4 regions of the Agrobacterium sp. 5Ca50 genome follow, and region 1 is predicted to be linked to each of the others. Evidence: predicted binding sites of a transcription regulator. Region 1 holds the regulator's gene; each other region holds the start of a gene.

What was found. The regulator LexA, encoded in region 1, represses DNA repair genes until DNA is damaged. The targets are predictions, from matches to a motif close to TGTTCNNNNTGTGTTCNG.
Region 2: a site for LexA is predicted at 1,876-1,893, ahead of recA (recombinase RecA). Genes of this name have one in related genera too.
Region 3: a site for LexA is predicted at 1,761-1,778, ahead of ACZ5FM_RS02205 (PA0069 family radical SAM protein). Genes of this name have one in related genera too.
Region 4: a site for LexA is predicted at 1,139-1,156, ahead of ACZ5FM_RS10905 (putative DNA modification/repair radical SAM protein). Genes of this name have one in related genera too.

The regions. Positions count from the first base shown of each region.
Region 1 is NZ_AP026438.1:1,280,352-1,283,482, reverse strand. It holds gene ACZ5FM_RS06080 (ATP-binding protein) at 1-394, opposite strand, end outside; gene lexA (transcriptional repressor LexA) at 845-1,573, shown strand; gene ACZ5FM_RS06070 (ComEC/Rec2 family competence protein) at 1,678-3,131, opposite strand, start outside.
Region 2 is NZ_AP026438.1:1,938,894-1,942,024, forward strand. It holds gene alaS (alanine--tRNA ligase) at 1-452, opposite strand, end outside; gene recA (recombinase RecA) at 661-1,749, opposite strand; gene ACZ5FM_RS09530 (carbohydrate kinase family protein) at 1,996-2,937, shown strand; gene ACZ5FM_RS09535 (pseudouridine-5'-phosphate glycosidase) at 2,968-3,131, shown strand, end outside.
Region 3 is NZ_AP026438.1:462,559-465,689, reverse strand. It holds gene ACZ5FM_RS02220 (4-(cytidine 5'-diphospho)-2-C-methyl-D-erythritol kinase) at 1-456, shown strand, start outside; gene moaB (molybdenum cofactor biosynthesis protein B) at 453-989, shown strand; gene ACZ5FM_RS02210 (glycosyltransferase family protein) at 1,004-1,531, opposite strand; gene ACZ5FM_RS02205 (PA0069 family radical SAM protein) at 1,839-2,996, shown strand; gene ACZ5FM_RS02200 (hypothetical protein) at 3,057-3,131, opposite strand, start outside.
Region 4 is NZ_AP026438.1:2,226,736-2,229,866, reverse strand. It holds gene ACZ5FM_RS10915 (glycosyltransferase family 4 protein) at 1-431, opposite strand, end outside; gene greA (transcription elongation factor GreA) at 462-938, opposite strand; gene ACZ5FM_RS10905 (putative DNA modification/repair radical SAM protein) at 1,161-2,393, shown strand; gene ACZ5FM_RS10900 (UdgX family uracil-DNA binding protein) at 2,393-3,131, shown strand, end outside.

The DNA of each region.
Region 1 (3,131 bases):
GATACCAATATTCGCGGTCGGCATCGAACATGCCGTTGAGGAATGCAGCTGCGGCCCGCATCTGCTGTTCGACATCAAGACCTTCAAGCGTCAGGACGCAGGATACGCGGTGCTGGCGAATACGGTTGGCAATACCGGCCAACTCACCTTCTGTGCGCTCGCCATCCACAACGATATGGCCGAACTTGTCGGCCAGCGTCACAAAGTCCCCTTCAGGGTCAATAATGACCTGCTGAACCCAGGGGGCGGATTGTTCAAGTAGCCTGCGCAGCAGATGCGACTTTCCGGAACCGGAATTGCCTTGCACCAGCAGACGCGTGGCGAGCAATTCCTCAATGTCGAGTTTGGCAGCCTGCCCACCCGATAGCGTTCCCATGTCGATGCCGACCTGCAATGCCCTAAAACCTTATACTGTCAAAAATTGATGTTGAATGCCGACTCCGAACGAGCAGCGAACCCTCCCCATAACAGAGATTTCAACGCAATGCTTCCTCGTGAAGGTAAAAATGCACAGGGAATATGCGCTGCCAACCCAATCTGGTGGAGAGAATCAAACGAACCGAATCACAGCGCCTTACGATATCAGATTGATAGTGGTGCCGGTTGGCCGGCTATCGGGCGGTGTTGCGAGCCTCAGTTTCTGACTGGTCGTTTTGCCCCGAATTAAGGTAAAATCTTTTTAAAAACAGAACGATAGGCAGCGATTACACGTCTTGGCTGTTTTGAAAGAAAATTCACCGGCGCGGCGATTACGAAATATTAAAGCCTTGCGGAACACATATGGAACATATAGTGTATGTTCTGCATTTGTTTCGATTTTCATCAACGGTTGGGGTGCGACTTCATGCTCACACGCAAACAGCAGGAACTGCTTCTTTTCATTCACGAAAGAATGAAGGAATCCGGTGTTCCTCCCTCATTTGATGAGATGAAGGATGCGCTTGATCTCGCGTCCAAATCCGGCATTCACCGGTTGATCACAGCGCTTGAAGAACGTGGCTTCATTCGCCGCCTGCCAAACCGGGCTCGCGCACTGGAAGTCATCAAACTTCCTGAAGCCTATTCGCCAAGCCTCAAACCACAGCGTGGCTTCTCACCAAGTGTGATCGAAGGCAGCCTTGGCAAACCAAAACCGGTTGTCGCCCCTGCTCCGACCCCCGCGCCTGTCAGCGCCAATGATGGCGGCAGCTCGGTATCGGTGCCGATGATGGGACGGATCGCGGCCGGTGTGCCGATCTCCGCCATCCAGAACAACACACATGATGTGTCCGTGCCGGCTGACATGCTGGGTTCTGGTGAACATTACGCACTGGAAGTGCGCGGTGACTCGATGATCGATGCTGGCATCTTTGACGGCGACACGGTCATCATCCGCAACGCCAAGACCGCCAATCCCGGTGACATCATCGTGGCGCTGGTCGATGATGAAGAAGCGACCTTGAAGCGTTTTCGTCGCAAGGGTGCATCTATTGCGCTTGAGGCGGCAAACCCGGCCTATGAAACCCGCATCTTTGGACCTGACCGCGTCAAGATCCAGGGCAAGCTGGTTGGCCTGATCCGCAGATACCACTAAGCGGTCATCATCAGACCCATATCACTGCCAGATGACGCGCCAGCGCGTCATCGCTACTGTCGTCGGAAAACGCCCGACAAAACTAGCCTTCAGCTTACGTTAGTCTAGTGACGGTCCAGCAGTTGCGAGACATGCGGCGGTACTGCCGTTTCAAATGTCCTGCTGCGCCAGTTATAATAACGATGCATGGTCCATGGACGGTAGGAACCATAAATGGCAGCCGTCATCCTCTCTATCGGCAAATCCTGATTTGCGGCGGTTGTAGCCTCAGTTGAAAATGTGATCTCCAGCGATCCGGTGCGCCGCAATGTCTGGGCACTGAGCAAAAAGGCGCCGGAGCGGCAGGTTTCAAATGATGTGGGACGCGTGGTGATAACCACAGAACCGATGTCGCAGGCGAGACCAAGATATCTGTTATCCAGCACGGAAATCACCACCTGCCCCTTCGCTGATCTGGCGATACACCAGCTGTCGCGACGGCAGGTAAAGGCATCAGATGCGTTTGTAACGGCGGCAGACATCGCCTGCCTTTCAGTCTGAATGGTGTGTTCGTCCAGCATCGGCCGTCGTGATCGTGGTGGTGCGGCATCGGCATTGCCTGTCGTTCTGTCATTGGCATCGTCAGGCGATGGTTCTGGGGCTGGCAGTTCCTGCAGCATGTTTGGCCGAATATATTTGTCAGGTAAGAACAAAGCCCGCGCCCATTGGTCATAGATAAAGCCGGATGGGCGTTGGCTGGTGCTGGCAACCTGATCCTCGCCAACCAGTGCCATCAGTTTCCCGTCCTCAAAAACCACCAGATCGGGATTGTCCTGTTGCCGTGACAGCACAAACAGCACAAGGCCTGCCAGCAGGAACACAGCACTTACCCAAGCCAGTCGGGTGCGAAACAGTGTCAGCGCCAATAGGCCAAGCGTTCCGGCGCCCAGAAACCATTGATGTTGTCGTCCGACTCCGGCATCGCCTCCCCATGAGGCCACATAGGTGGCAATATCAATTGTCATCGCCATGCCGTAACCCATGACGGTCAGAAACGGCCCGTCCAGCCCGAAGGGCATCAGCAGCATGGCGATCAAGGCAGAGGGCATGACGATGAAAGACATCACCGGCATGGCGGCGAGATTTGCCGCTAGTCCATAGGTGGTGACACGGTGAAAATGCTCCATCGAATAGATGGCCGTGGAGACTCCGCCAATCAGCGAGGTCACGACAATACCGGCGCAGAAGCTGCCAAGGATGGAAGCACCCTTGAGGGCGATCGGCATATTACTTGGCCGGAAGGTTGCGCTGTCTTGTGCGGCGCGCCGCCGTGTCCAGAAACCATACGCGGCGACCAGCGCAATGGTTGCGGCAAAGGACATCTGGAAACTTGGCCCCATGACCTCTGACGGCGAAACGCAGATAATAATGATGGCGGAAATGGCAACATTTCTGAGGCTGATCGAGGGACGGTCAAACAGCACGGCGATCAGCATGATCGACATCATCAGCCAGGCCCGTTCGGCGGACACTGCAAACCCTGAAATCAGGTAATAGGCGAGCGTCATGATAAGGGCGG
Region 2 (3,131 bases), 660 kb from region 1:
ATGCGATCATCCGAGAAACCGGCAATCTTCTTCCACAGGTTAAAGGCTTCATCGTCGGTGTGGTAGACAGTCACCAGAAGACGGTTCTTGTCGATGCCGTATTCTTTGGTGATCAGGTTCCAGGCGTGCGTAATCGCCTCTTCCTTGAAGTAGTCACCAAAAGAGAAGTTACCCAGCATTTCGAAGAATGTGTGGTGACGGGCGGTGTAACCGACATTGTCGAGATCGTTGTGCTTGCCGCCGGCGCGTACGCATTTCTGCGACGATGCAGCCGTGGAGTATGGACGGCTTTCCAGACCGGTGAACACGTTCTTGAACTGAACCATGCCCGCATTGGTAAACATGAGGGTCGGGTCATTGCGCGGCACCAGAGGGCTGGAGGCTACGATTTCATGACCATTTTTCTTGAAGTAGTCGAGAAAGGTCGACCGGATTTCATTTACGCCGCTCATGCCCACACACCGCTCATACTGAGTCCTTCATTGCCGTTTGCAATACGGCTAACCATCAAAACCACTGGCTTTTATCGTTCACGTCTGGCCCTGTCCAGCCATTCGGGCCGCAACCATGGCACAAAAAAGGCCGCATGAACGGTGTCACGCGGCCTTTTGTTTCAATTCATACAGCGCCGTTTCAAATGAGAGACGGCGACACGGTCGATCAGGCGTCCGGGCCGTCGCCGTCTTCAGAACCTTCCGGACCGCCATTCTGCAGGAAGCGGTCTGCAATCAGACCAGCATTCTGGCGGAGTGACAGTTCAATTTCATTGGCAAGCGCCGGGTTTTCACGCAGGAAGGTCTTGGCGTTTTCACGCCCCTGCCCCAGTCGCTGGCTGTTATAGGAGAACCAGGCACCCGACTTCTCGACGATGCCAGCCTTGACGCCCAGATCGACCAGCTCACCGGTCTTGGAAACGCCTTCGCCATACATGATATCGAATTCGACCTGCTTGAACGGAGGTGCCATCTTGTTCTTGACGACCTTGACGCGTGTCTGGTTGCCAACAACCTCTTCACGCTCCTTGACGGCGCCGATACGGCGAATGTCGAGACGAACGGAGGCATAGAACTTCAGCGCGTTACCGCCTGTTGTCGTTTCCGGCGATCCGAACATCACACCGATCTTCATACGGATCTGGTTGATGAAGATAACCATGCAGTTCGAACGGGAGATCGATGCGGTCAGCTTGCGCAGCGCCTGGCTCATCAGACGAGCCTGAAGACCCGGCAGGCTGTCGCCCATTTCACCTTCAATTTCCGCACGCGGCGTCAGGGCCGCAACGGAGTCGATAACCAGAACATCCACCGCGCCGGAGCGAACCAGCGTATCGGTGATTTCAAGTGCCTGCTCACCTGTATCAGGCTGGGAGATCAGCAGGTTCTGCAGATCGACGCCAAGCTTGCGGGCATAGACCGGATCAAGCGCGTGTTCCGCATCCACGAAGGCGCAAATGCCACCCTTTTTCTGGGCTTCTGCAATTGTCTGCAGCGCAAGCGTCGTCTTACCCGAGCTTTCAGGGCCGTAAATTTCAATGATACGACCTTTGGGAAGTCCACCAATCCCAAGGGCAATATCCAAACTAAGAGATCCCGTCGAAACTGTTTCAATTTCAACGACGTTTTCATTGGAGCCGAGCTTCATGATCGATCCCTTGCCGAACGAACGTTCGATCTGGGAGAGCGCCGCTTCCAGTGCCTTGCTTTTATCCACCGATTTATCCTCTACAAGACGCAAAGAATTTTGTGCCATCTGATCCACCTTTAGGTTATTGAAGCCCCACAGGCAATGAAGCGTTCCGTGAAGATTTTGTACCTTGTTTGTTCTCATTCGACAAGAGCAGATCATCATATTGAAAACAATAATGGATAAGTGGTTTGTTCTATTTTTGTTTTTCTTCGTGGAAGCCACGGCAAAAAAGATGAAAAACCACAGGTCAAACCGCAAAAGGGTCGAATCGCACCTCTGCATCAGACCGGTGGAATACGGGAACGGACGATGAAAAAAATACTCGTACTCGGTGGTGCCCACATAGATCGCCGAGGTCTGATTACAGGTGAAACCTCACCGGCTGCCAGCAACCCCGGACGCTGGATGGAAGAGGCAGGCGGTGGGGGTTTTAATGCTGCCCGCAACCTTTCCCGCCTCGGTTTTGACGTTCGCATCATCTCGCCGCGCGGCGGCGATGCAACAGGCGAAGCGGTCGCGGCAGCGGCCATTGAAGCTGATGTCGAAGACACGCCTTTTGTCTTTCTGGACCGCAAGACACCCAGCTACACCGCGATCCTTGAGCGCGACGGCAATCTGATCATCGCGCTGGCCGACATGGACCTCTATGACCTGTTTTCGCCCCGCCGCCTGCGCGTGCGGGCTGTCAGGGATGCAATTGAGGCAACCGACGCCATTCTGTGCGACGCCAATCTGCCGAAGGATACACTTGCGGCACTCGGCAAAGCGGCGAAGGAACAGGGCAAGCTTCTGGCTGCCATTGCGATTTCGCCAGCCAAGGTCGTCAAGTTGCAAGGCGCGCTTGAGAATATCGACATTCTCTTCATGAACGAGGCCGAAGCCCGCACCATTACCGGCCACAGCCCGGAAAAATCCGCCGACTGGCCGACCTTGCTGCGTGCAGCCGGTGTGAGGGGTGGCGTGGTAACGCGCGGCTCCAATGAAGTGATTGCCTTTGTCGGCGAAAACACTGCATCGCTGCAGCCACCAGTCCTGAAAGAGGTACGTGATGTCACAGGGGCTGGTGATGCCCTTGCATCCGGTTTTCTGGCAGGCCATCTTCAGGGCCAGAACATAGGCGAAAGCCTGCGTTGGGGCACGGCAGCGGCAGCCATTACCGTCCTTTCACCCTTCGCCACATCGCATGAAATGTCACAAGACAACATTGACCTGATGTTACGTCTTGTGCCCGAAGCACAAACCCTGTCATGAGACATTTATAACAGAAATTGGAAATACCCGATGACAAAGCCAATCTCCCCTCTCCTTCCGATTGTCTATTCCGACGAAGTTGCTGCTGCCAAACAGCGCGGCGCACCAATCGTTGCCCTTGAATCGACCATCATCACTCATGGCATGCCTTACCCTGGCAACATTGAAATGGCGCAGGGCGTGGAAGAACTGAT
Region 3 (3,131 bases), 820 kb from region 1:
GATGTACCCATGTGTTTTGCCGGAATGCCGCTGATGGCGCGTGGCATTGGTGAAGAGCTGACCTTGCTACCACAGCTACCGGCATTTGCCATGGTGCTGGCAAACCCTTTGACAGGTGCCTCAACACCGGAGATTTTCCGCAGGCTGCAGACGAAGAACAATCCGCCCGTGCCAAAATTCTTGCCGCAGAATAAAGACGATTGGCAGGCTTTCATCCATAATTTGCGCAATGATCTCGAGGCGCCTGCGATTTCAGCCCTGCCGGTCATCCAGGATGTGTCAGACCTGTTGAAACAGCATGGTGCCCCGCTGGTGCGGATGTCCGGCTCGGGAGCCACCTGTTTCGGGATATTCCCTTCTTTCGAGACGGCACAACAGGTTGAGGCATCACTGGCAGCACAACGACCGGACTGGTACTTCAAGGCAACCATGACAAAACAGGAAGCGCAGCCATGAGCGACACGTCCCGCCCGTTTATCCCGGTCAATATTGCTGTTTTGACAGTTTCCGATACGCGCACGCCGGACAATGACAAGTCCGGTGACACGCTGGTTGCGAGAATAACCGAGGCCGGTCACAGGCTGGCGGACCGCGCCATCGTCGCCGATGATCGCGAGGCGATTTTCAACACGGTGCGTGACTGGACCCTGTCAGAGGGTGTCGATGTGGTGATTACCACCGGGGGCACAGGTTTTACCGGACGTGACGTGACACCGGAGGCTCTCGAGCCCCTGTTTGAAAAACGCATGGACGGTTTTTCAGAAGTGTTTCATCGCATTTCCTACGACAAGATCGGAACATCGACCATCCAGTCTCGGGCGACTGGTGGTGTGGCCAATGCCACCTATATTTTCGTGCTGCCTGGCTCTCCCGGTGCCTGCAAGGATGCGTGGGATGGCATACTAAAAGCACAACTCGATTACCGTCACATGCCCTGCAACTTCGTGGAAATCATGCCGCGGTTGGATGAACATCTGAAACGCGGGTAATTTTGCAGGGGCCGTTAGCGGCCTTTCCGCGCTTCCGTCACCACCCATGAAGGGATGATCTCCGCACTCAGGCGGCGCAGCTTTTGGCCTTTGGTGAAATGCTCAAGCGCCATGCTGGATTTGGCCAGGCTGACCGCCTGCTTCTTCGGCAAAAGCAGCCCATATTCCAGCGGTTGCGGCTTCTGAAAAAGGCGGCGAAGAAATGGCCGCCGGTAATTGCGCGACGGCGTGAATTTGGCGGGAACCCTGTTCAGCGCCACGTATTCCTGAATGTCTTCAATCCAACCGGTTTGCGGACGCGCTCCCGGCTCTAGCAGCAACAGCCATTCGCCGCGTGCCGATTGTACGATGTCATTGATGTCCCACTCGGCATGAAAGCGGCAACCGGCTGCATCGGCAACATGCGATGATCCATCACGTGAACCATGATCCAAGATGACAACGTCGCTTACCAGTCCTTCGACTGCACCTGATACCAGCGTGGACAAGGTGTGAGCCAACTCAGGTTCTTGATCCCGGCATTCCATGATCACTGTCAGCATGGGTGGTCCCAATCGCCAGCGATTGTGGAAGGTCGTATCGAAGCACTTAAGCCCTGTGAAAGTCGGTCAGTTCTGTTTTGCAAAACCTTGATGGACATCATTTCCATCCGTGGTCTTGCTTCCGAAACCGAACGATCTTCCCTCATGCCGCAGTCCAAACCCCTGATGTCCTATGCAACCTAGCATTATCGTATCAGATCATAAATTGCCACAATCTGTTTGTGCATTTTGTTCTTGTAATGTTCTCATGAATGTTTTAGGAATTTAATCATCGAAGCGAAGAGTCGTTTTCGCACGGAGCAACCAGATGACAAACCATATGCTTTCGGGGCAAAGCGCATTCGCGCCTGCCCATACGGCAGATATTGCCAACGCACTTGCAAATGCATCCGGCCTGCGTATCGAAATTGATCGTCGCCGGGGGCGTGGTGCCGGGCTTAACCCATCCGGTCGCTTCGAGACAGAACAGCGCGAAGCCTTTGATGATGGCTGGCAGACACTGGAAGACCTGCCTGCCTTCAAAACCGAGGTGCAGGTTGAAAAGCCACGTTCCATCATCACACGCAATGAATCGCCCGACATTCCCTTTGATCGCTCCATCAATCCTTACCGTGGTTGCGAGCATGGCTGCATCTATTGTTTTGCCCGTCCGACGCACAGCTATATGGGCCTGTCAGCCGGTATCGATTTTGAAGCACGGCTTTTTGCCAAACCCGATGCTGCAAAACTGCTGGAGCGCGAGTTGGCGAAACCCGGTTACAAACCGCGCACACTAGCCATTGGCACAAACACGGATCCCTACCAGCCCATCGAGAGAGAATGGCGCATCATGCGACAGATCCTCGAAGTTCTGGCTGAGGCGGAGCATCCAGTTGCTATCGTGACGAAGTCGGCTCTGGTAACACGCGATATCGATATTCTCGCTCCATTGGCAAAGAAGGGTCTGGCCAAGGTTGCCTTGTCCGTGACGACGCTGGACAAGAAGCTGGCGCGCTCAATGGAGCCGCGTGCCTCGACGCCGGAAAAGCGGCTTGAAGCCATCAAGGCACTGACCGAGGCAGGCATTCCGACATCCGTCATGGTCGCCCCGATCATTCCAGCGCTGAATGATCACGAGATCGAACGGATTCTCGATTCGGCTAAAGCTGCCGGTGCAACTGAGGCAAGCTACGTATTGTTGCGTCTGCCGCTTGAGGTCAGCCCGCTGTTTCGCGATTGGCTGTTGCGGAATTATCCCGACCGTTACCGCCACGTGATGTCGCTTATTCGCTCGATGCGTGATGGCAAAGATTATGACGCTGAATTTGGTAAGCGCATGAAGGGTGCCGGTCCCTACGCCTGGCAGATCGGCAGACGGTTCGAGATGGCGACCAAACGCCTTGGCATGGTGCGGCGTGGCATCCATTTGCGCGATGACCTGTTCGTTCCTCCGGGAGGTGCTGGCGTGCAGCTTTCGCTTCTCTGAACCGCGTTCCACCTCAGCACAGTCTTCAGCGACTTCAGGACATCCTGGGTCTCTGCCAGATCAAAGGTTGAATGTGTTTGAAAGATATCGTTCGCGTCGTCCCTGCCGCGAACCGATCCCCGGACCGCTTTGTGA
Region 4 (3,131 bases), 950 kb from region 1:
CCATGCATGATGACAGTATGCGGCACTTCAAGGAACGAGCCGGACTTGGCGCTCGTTGCAACAACCTCATCCATCTGGGCAATGAGCTTGCGAGTATAGGCTGAATGCTTGCGTTGTGCAGCAGAGGTGAAAACCAGTTTCACCTTCATACGCAGGACATCACGCATGAAAATGCCTGGCAGCATTTCCAGATTGCGCCGCGCATGCCAGACGCGCGGGCCACCACCGGGAGCCTGTTGCCACAGGCGCCACAACTCCCGAAACCGGATATGTGGCAGGTTTTCTGGCAGGCCGGGGCCTAAGGTTGCCACCTTTTGCCCCAGCCTGTTTTGAACCGGTACCAGTTGAATGATCGTCGACGTGACGCCGGATAAACGTTTTTTGAAATTCGGGGCAATGACCCGAATGTCCTTTAATTCGACTTGTGTCACGTCTTGCTCCGAAAAAAATGAATGTAGTTATTACATCCAGTTTACGGAGAGGATTTCATAACCCTTGGCGCCGCCGGGTGCGTTGACTTCGATGCTGTCGCCAACTTCCTTGCCGATCAGCGCGCGCGCAATCGGGGAGGAGATTGAGATACGGCCGGCCTTGACGTCCGCTTCCTGGTCGCCAACGATCTGGTATGTTCTTTCTTCGTCGGTGTCCTCGTCAATCAGCTTGACGGTGGCGCCAAACTTGATCTTGGAACCTGACATTTTGGACAGATCGATGATCTCAGCACGGGCTGTCAGGTCTTCCAGTTCGGAAATGCGACCTTCATTGTGGCTCTGTGCTTCCTTGGCAGCGTGGTACTCGGCGTTTTCGGACAAATCGCCATGGGCACGTGCTTCCGAGATAGCCTCGATGATGCGTGGGCGTTCTTCCTGTTGACGCCAGCGCAGCTCCTCCTGCAACTTGGTGTAACCGCCTTGAGTCATCGGTACTTTCTCTACCATTTCTTATTCCTTCGCATTCCATCTGCTTCACGCAGACACAAAAAGAAACAGGTTCCGAAGTAAAACTTCGGAACCATGCCCAAAAACAACAATTCCGACCACTATATCAGAAGACCACCTCAAATTGCCAGAAGATTTGACGCTTACATATTTTGTGAGGATTTCGAGCAGTTTCCGATGTGGAAATTGACAAATCCAAAAAGAACATATAGTGAACACCGTATGGGAAAGTCAATTAAAGAGCGACTCGCAGTTCTCTCTGATGCTGCGAAATATGACGCGTCGTGTGCTTCCAGCGGAACCACAAAACGAAACTCGGCAGCGAGTGGCGGGCTGGGTTCGACTGAAGGATCTGGCATTTGTCATGCCTATGCGCCGGACGGTCGCTGCATCTCGCTGTTGAAAATCCTGCTGACCAATTTCTGCATCTATGACTGCGCCTATTGCATCAACCGCTCCTCGAGCAATGTCGAGCGCGCCCGCTTTACTGTGGAAGAAGTGGTATGGTTGACGCTGGAATTTTACCGGCGCAATTACATTGAAGGTCTTTTTCTATCCTCTGGCATTATCCGGTCTTCCGATCACACGATGGAGGAACTGGTTCGGGTGGCGAGGGAACTGCGCGTAACGCACGGCTTTCGCGGTTACATTCATCTCAAATCCATTCCTGAAGCGTCCGCCCATTTGGTGGAGGAGGCAGGGCTTTATGCCGATCGCCTATCGATCAATATCGAATTGCCAACCGACAGCGGTATCGGCCGATTTGCGCCAGAAAAACAGCCGGGCAATATCAGGAAGTCGATGGCCGATATCCGCCTGAAAATCGAGGAAGCGGGCGAGCCGACCTTGAAGACAAAGCGCGTGAAAAAATTCGCGCCCGCCGGTCAAAGCACGCAGATGATAGTCGGTGCAGACGGCGCAAATGACAGCACGATCCTGTCCACCAGCGCACGGCTCTACGGCAGCTACGGTTTGAGGCGTGTCTATTATTCCGCCTTCAGTCCGATACCGGATTCGTCAAAAAATCTGCCGTTGATCAAACCGCCGTTGATGCGGGAGCATCGGCTTTATCAGGCTGACTGGCTTTATCGCTTTTATGGTTTTGATATCGGCGAGATAACCTCCACACAAAAGGACGGCATGCTGGATCTCGATATCGATCCGAAGCTCGCCTGGGCATTGGCCAACCGGCAGAGCTTTCCTGTCAATGTGAATACTGCAGACAGGGAAATGCTGCTGCGTGTTCCGGGCTTTGGGACCAAGACGGTCAATTCCGTGCTGTCATCGCGCCGATTCCGGCGGCTGCGTCTGGAGGATCTTGCCCGGTTTGGTGTGTCGATTAAAAAGGTCAAAGCCTTTGTAGTGACCGAGGGTTGGACGCCGGGCAAATTGACGGAACGGCCGGATTTACGCGCCATGTTTGCACCGCAGCCAGAACAGCTGACGTTGCTGTAATGTACCGGATTTCGCTGGAGGGCCGGGGAGATTTTGGCGAGTGGCGAGATGCGGCACGGGCCTGCCTTGCGGCAAAAATTCCTCCGCATGACATAGACTGGCGCTTACGCGACGAGAGCGCTGGCCTGTTTGGTTTTGAGGACGACTCTGCACTGCCAGCAGCAAAAGGTGATGCCCCTGTCAGTGTTCCCGCAGCCTTCATGCCATTGGCGCAAGCGATAATCTGTCACAGTGACCCGTCTCGTTTTGCGTTGCTTTATCGGCTGTTGTGGCGGCTGTCCGATGACCGAACATTGTTGCAACTCAAGGCCGACCCGGATGTGACCCGCGCCCGCAACATGGAAAAATCGGTGCGCCGCGACAGCCACAAGATGACGGCCTTTGTTCGGTTCAAGGAAGTACCTTTGCCGGAGGGCATTGCGGGACGGCGGCGGTTTATTGCCTGGTTCGAGCCAGATCATTTCATTGTCGAGCGCAAGGCGGATTTTTTTCAGCGGCGATTTACAGATATGGATTGGGTGATTGCTACACCGAAAGGTTCTGCGCGTTGGGATGGAGAGACGCTCGAGACGTCGCGAATTGCAGCGGAAAAGCCGGACCTAACCGACGAAACCGATGAGCTTTGGCGAACCTATTATGCCAATATTTTCAATCCGGCACGGTTGAAGATAAAGGCGATGACGGCGGAAATGCCGAAAAAATACTGGAAGAACCTGCCGGAAGCCGACCTTATTCCGG